2 regions of the Halalkalibaculum sp. DA384 genome follow, and region 1 is predicted to be linked to the other one. Evidence: riboswitches for the same ligand, from Rfam matches in the RefSeq annotation. Region 1 holds a riboswitch; the other holds the start of a gene.
What was found. Region 1 has a riboswitch for thiamine pyrophosphate ahead of thiD (bifunctional hydroxymethylpyrimidine kinase/phosphomethylpyrimidine kinase). Riboswitches for the same ligand answer to the same signal wherever they lie in the genome.

Region 1 (3,210 bases):
TTACTTTCAACGCACTAATTCGGCTTGATACTGCCTATTCTGCCTCCTCCAACACCTCCCGCAACGGCCACTGCTCCCTGCGATAGGCGCTCTCCCAGAACATCCACTCCAGCTCGGTGGACTTGACAAACGCCTCGGTCATCTCTTCCAGTCGCTCTTTGGATTCACGCTCCGCTACCTCGTCGGTGATCTCAATAGCGCGATCCACGCTCTTGTTGAACTCTTCTCCCGCGTAGGTATCGATCCAGTCCTGGTAGGGATTCTCTTCGGCTGCATTTTCGTAGATCTCCAGTCCCACTTCCCGGTATATCCAAAAGCAGGGGAGCAAGGCGGCTATATTTACGACATTATCTTTTGTAGCTGCTGTTGAAAGCAGAAAGTTGGTATATGAAAAGCAGGAGGGAGATTTTTTGGGGTTCATCTCCGTTCCGTACTGCTCGTAAAAATTCTGGTGCAGCTGCCGCTCTACGACCACCGCCTCGCTGGCAAACTTGAAAAAGTCGTACATCTGGGTTGTGGAATCACAGCGAACGCCGGCCAGGGAGAGCGCCCTCGAAAAGTCCGCCAGGTACAGGGTATCCTGCTTCAGGTAGAACAGGAATATATCTTCGGGTAGTGTCCCATCGGTCAGTTCCCGGATAAACGGCAGTTCAAGGATGGCGTCGTACATCGGTTCAATAGTTGACCAGAGCTCGTCGGTGAATTTCATTCTGTGATCTGGATTTACTTTTCAACAGTTAGTTATGGAGGTAGTTTATATTTTCGTTACTGCCACCACTGATAAAAATGGTGCAGCGGGCCGTGACCTTCGCCTATGCTGTATTCGCTGCCTGCTCTTATGGCACCGGAGATATACTCTTTGGCGTCCTGAACAGCCTCAGGAAGCGGCTTCCCTTTTGCGAGTCCCGCCGCAATGGCTGACGAAAGGGTACAGCCGGTGCCGTGGGTATTCGGCGTATGAACTCGTTCTGCCTGGAACCAGTACACCTCCCGGCCGCTGGTGTCTTTCTCGTTCAGTACCAAACAATCGATGCTTTTCTCGTCGCTGAAGTGCCCGCCTTTCAGCAGTACGGAGCGGGGCCCAAGCTCCAGCAATTTCCGGGCAGCCGATTCCATCTGTGAGCGGTCTTCAATTTGGATATCCAGCAGGGTCTCTGCCTCCGGCAGGTTGGGCGTAATATTCGTACTCAGCGGGAACAGGCGCTCTTTTAACGTTTCAATTGCATCATCTTCAATAAGCCTGGCCCCGCTCTTGGCCACCATGACGGGATCAAGCACTATGTTGTCAACAGCATGAGTTTCCAGGCGATCCGCAACTGTTTCCATGACAGGAGTGTTGAACAGCATGCCTATTTTTACAGCATCTACGCCCAGATCACTGATAACAGTATCGATCTGCAGGGCCACAAAGTCGGGCGGCAAGGCGTGGATACCGGTGACGTCAGTGGTATTCTGGGCGGTCAGGGCGGCCAGTACCGACATGCCGTAACACCCCATCGCAGCAAAGGCTTTAAGATCGGCCTGGATCCCCGCACCGCCCCCGCTGTCAGATGTCGCGATGGTCAGTGCCCGGGCATACGTCTTGGCTGGTGTTTTTTCCATGGATAAACAGCAGTGATTTTATTTAGTGCTGTTTACCGGCAGAAGATGGGCTGAAGTTGAGGTGTCGTTTCCCTCCGCTGGTACTAACCAGGTCAAGTGTTGAGGATCTTATCTCAGCCCTTTCGCCTGCGCGAAAAAGCACTCCTAACGACAAACAGCGGTCACTAAGTGAACAAGATGATATTACCGAAAAACACTACGCTATGCAAACGGTGAAGAAGGGCCGTGCCTTATTCAAAAGCATTAATTTCCGGATTAACTGTCTGCATTTAACTTATTGATGCGTGACGGGTAACGAGTAAAGAGTAACCCGTGATGCGCAGTAGAAGCAGCGTTACTCCTCACTTATTACTCGTTACAGATTACGCATCCTCCGACATCTGGCTTTCCAGGAGAGATTTAAACTGATCGTATGAACGTGGAAGCTGCTGTACCTTGATGCCGTTGATAAAAAATGTGGGCGTTGAGTTCACCCCCATATTGACTCCTTCCTGCTTCTGTTCCATCACTTTTTTTTGCGTTTCTGCAGCATTCAGGTCACTTTGAAACTGCTGGACATCCAGTCCCAGTTCCTTTGCATATCCAATAAAAATCGACTGTGGATTCCCAGAACTCGACCAGTTGTCCTGGTTCTCGAACAGCATATCATGCATCGCCTTGAACTGCCCCTGGTTCCCGGCTGCCTCGGCTGCACGGGCGGCCAGTGCCGCAAACTGATGGCTGTTCAGCGGAAAGTAACGGTATTCCACCTTCAGTTTATCCCCGAACTCCTCTTTTAGTTTTTCAACAACCGGATGGTAATAGGCGCAGGCCGGGCATTGGTAGTCGCTGTACTCGGTCAGTACGATATCGGCTTCACTGTCGGACTCCTGGGCAAAGGATCCCGCCGCGGTTAACAAGAAAATAAAAGTCGAAAACGAGAGGATTTGTAGTAAACGTTTCATAAATCGTTATCTGGTTTAAGATTCGTTAAAGCTTAATCATACTAAAATGCCTGGTCAATACCTTTTCCAGGATATTAAATGCTTCTGAGATCTCCTCTTCCGTTGTCTGCTTGCCTAACGAAATACGGATGAACTCTCGTGCCTCCTGCTCATCACGCCCCAGGGCCACCATGCTGGCCGCCGGTTTTTCCGAGCCCACCGAACAGGCGCTGCCGGTCGAAATTGCCAGTCCGTAGCGGTTGCACTCGATCATGGCGTACTGCCCCTCCATGCCGTGAATACGCAGCCCAATAATATTGGGAAGGCTGTTTTCAGGGTCGCCCTCCAGGGTAACATCGAATTCACTTTCCATCAGCAGATCCAGGAACTGGTTGCGCAGGGTTCGTTCCCGTTCCAGCTCATCTTCCCGCTGCCTGGCTATATCACGGGCAGCAGCCATAAAAGCTCCAACGCCCGGCACGTTCACTGTTCCCGAAGCAAAGCCTTTTTCCTGCGTTGTTCCCGGGATCACCGGCTTCCAGCTCAAAGCAGGCCTGACGTAAGCGGCTCCCACACCTTTGGGGCCGTATATCTTGTGAGCAGAAATGGAGATACTGTCCAGATGGCAGGCTTTCACATCCACCGGGATCTTGCCAAAGGTCTGCACGCAGTCGCTGTGAAACAG
Region 2 (3,210 bases), on a different contig from region 1:
CGGTTTTAAACCCGTTGTTGTTATAATAGGTTTCCTCGATACGGCTGTCGCCGGCGTAGCGCGCCCAGATCACCTCGCCAAAATGGTCGCCGTCATACTCATTGTATCCCCCGCCCAGTGTTACCGACCAGCGATCCGCAACCCGGTAATCGGTGGAAAAGACAATCCCGTAGAAGTGATTATCCAGCCACCGCCGGCGTACCAGGTCACTTTGGGTGATGGTCTGGCCGCCGATCTGAATCGGCCCGATACCGTAGGTTGCGAGGTCATCTTCATCGCGAAACTCCTCGTAATAGCCCCGGCCGTAGGTGTAGTGAAGCGAGGCGTTGGCATTCCAGCGGTCCGCCAGCTGGTATGAATAGTGGACCTGGTAGTGATCCTGCTGGTAGTTGTCGGTTTGGTCCTCGTAGGTAAACTCGTTGAACTGCCGGTTGCCCACGTTGTTGCGAAAATGTACAGCCTTTTCCCCGGCTATGCCGAGACTGGTTATATACCTTTCAAGCTGATCTGAATTCCCGTTCAACACCGGTTCCGGCACGCCATTCCACGCCTGATAGGTTTCCTCTACGCCGGAGAGCACATCGACCTTGAGCAGACTTCGCTCACCATTCCGGGAACCGCTCAGGTAGATCGATTTCAGGTCGGACGTCGCCCGGTCGATATACCCGTCCGAGATGATTTTGGAGAGGCGACCTTCAAACTGCCAGCCGTTTTCCATCAGGCCCGAACCCAGCTGTACATTTATTTTTTGAGTGTTGAATGAGCCGTAGCCGGTATTGACCTCCCCATAGGGCTCGGGGGTCATCGTCGAGGTCTGGATATTCATCGTGCCCCCGAACGCTCCCGCGCCGTGAGTTGAAGTGCCGACTCCCCGCTGGATCTGGATATTTTCCACCGACGAAGCCAGATCAGGGAGGTCAACCCAAAAAACTCCATGCGATTCCGCATCATTCAGCGGAATTCCATTAATCGTGACGTTTATACGCGTGGGATCGACGCCGCGAATACGCAGGCCGGTATACCCGATCCCCGTCCCGGCATCTGACGTGGTCGTCACCGATGGGGTGGAGCTGACCAGGTATGGGATATCCTGGCCGAGATTCCTCTTTTCGATCTCTTCGCGCTCGATATTTTCGTAGGCCATCGGTGAGGCCTCATCCACCCGCAGCGCCCGAACAAACACTTCGCTGCTCATCACCGATTCCGGAACAAGGGCAATGCGGAGATCGCCGCCTCCCCGCTCCTCAATATTAATCGATTTTGACCTGTAGCCAACAAATGAAACCGTGACTTTTTTTAATCCACCATCGACCAGGAGCAGCTTAAAACTGCCGTCCGCGGCTGTTGTGGTCCCGTTTTGGGTGCCCTCCTGGACAACATGGGCCCCTGCGAGGGGCTCGCTGGACCGGGCATCGATGACAGCCCCCGCGACAGTCTGGCTCAAGGCCGTATTCTGGTTAAAAAATTGAATAAAACACAGGAATACCGCTCCTGCTGCAAAACGTGTGATGTGAGTAAACATGAAAAAATCCTCCATCTTATTTGTTTATAAGAGGAGGAGGTAAACTTGCAAGAAGTGCTGAAGCATGGGAACTCCAGGTTTCCCTACGCCGGTGTTAACCGGTTCAGGTTCTTAGGGTATGATCTCAGCCCGCTGTTGCAAGCACCCCCAACCATTGTGAGTGTGTATTTGTATGTGCCGTAAATATAATGCTACTCGAAAATCTTTCAAAGATAAATACCAGAGGGTTTTGCAAAACCCTCACTTCTTCGTTCTGAGGGAGTTGTACTCCCGTTAAAAGCTCAATAAGGTCGACAGTACAACTCCCTCCCAACAAAATAGCAGGTTCTGCAAAGGTCTTTGCCAATCATTTTATATTGTAACAAAGTGATTTACTGTTGCAACTTTCATGCTGTATTCCCGATTTTCAGGTACTGCTTAACTCAATTGTTGCTATGAACGGTAGAACCCCGGTATTACTGGCATTCATGTTCTTTTTTATTTCATGCGGACCGGAACAGTCGTCCCCGGAAGCGCCCCGGGCACGACTTTCCGCCACCATTGAACCCGGCGATATCAGGACCCATATCCAGTTTCTTGCCAGTGATTCGCTGCGGGGCCGTGCAACAGGCACGGCCGGGGAAGCGATCGCAGCCAACTACATTGCCGATGCCTTCAATCAATTCGGGATTGCACCACTGGGCGAAGACGATACCTACTTTCAGCCTTTCACCGTGACCACAGACCATCTCCACAATCCGCCCCGGGGGGATACCTCCCGGCAGCGGGAACGGCCTCTTCTCTCCCGGAACGTAGTGGGAATCATAAACGGAAGCAAAGAACCAGATTCCTACATGATCATCGGCGCCCATTATGACCACCTCGGCACGGGAGGATACGGCTCGCTCGCCAACCGGCGAAGGAACCAGATCCACAACGGAGCCGATGACAACGCCTCCGGCACGGCGGGCATTCTTGAACTGGCGCAGTACTTTTCGGTTAATTCTCCCCGGAAAAGCCTGGTCTTTGTTGCATTTTCAGGGGAAGAGATCGGCCTGCTGGGATCGCAGCATTTTGTCGACCAGCTGCCGGTACCGCCAGAGCAGGTCGAGGCGATGATCAACCTCGATATGATCGGGCGACTGCAGGATAACAAACTGCTCATTTTCGGCACCGGCTCCGCTGAGCGGTGGGAGCAACTCATAGCAGAAGCCAACACCGACTCGCTTCAGATCGAGACTTCGGCAGATGGAACGGGAGCCAGCGACCACACCAGCTTCTATAACAAGCAGATTCCCGTACTGCACTACTTCACCGGTACCCACGGCGACTACCACCGCCCCACTGACGACGCCGGGCAGATTAATTATGACGGCCAGGACAAGGTGCTGGAGCATGTGCGCCGCGTGATACAACAGCTGGACAAACCTGGCAGCGAGCTTACATTCACGGAAGTTCCGGCCAGTGAACAGCAGAAGGGGATTAGCATGAAGGGCGTGACCCTTGGCGTAACGCCGGATTACGGCTTTGACGGCACCGGCATGCGAATTACAGGGGTCAACGCCGGTGGACCAGCCGGGCGGGCCGGACTCCGGAGTGGAGATGTAATCATAAAGCTGGATGGCCAGCCCCTGAAGGATATCTATGAATATATGAAGATTCTGGGCGGGCTCGAAGAAGGGGAAACCGGTACCGTTACCGTCCAGCGC

Region 2: another riboswitch for thiamine pyrophosphate. It lies ahead of ACG2E4_RS01400 (TonB-dependent receptor); the one in region 1 lies ahead of thiD (bifunctional hydroxymethylpyrimidine kinase/phosphomethylpyrimidine kinase).

What each region holds. Positions count from the first base shown of each region.
Region 1 covers NZ_JBINJE010000003.1:249,671-252,880, forward strand. The annotation lists gene tenA (thiaminase II) at 35-709, opposite strand; gene thiD (bifunctional hydroxymethylpyrimidine kinase/phosphomethylpyrimidine kinase) at 766-1,602, opposite strand; TPP riboswitch at 1,655-1,758, opposite strand; gene ACG2E4_RS03500 (DsbA family protein) at 1,965-2,546, opposite strand; gene ACG2E4_RS03505 (IscS subfamily cysteine desulfurase) at 2,572-3,210, opposite strand, start outside.
Region 2 covers NZ_JBINJE010000001.1:353,001-356,210, forward strand. The annotation lists gene ACG2E4_RS01400 (TonB-dependent receptor) at 1-1,444, opposite strand, end outside; TPP riboswitch at 1,586-1,681, opposite strand; gene ACG2E4_RS01405 (M28 family peptidase) at 1,957-3,210, shown strand, end outside.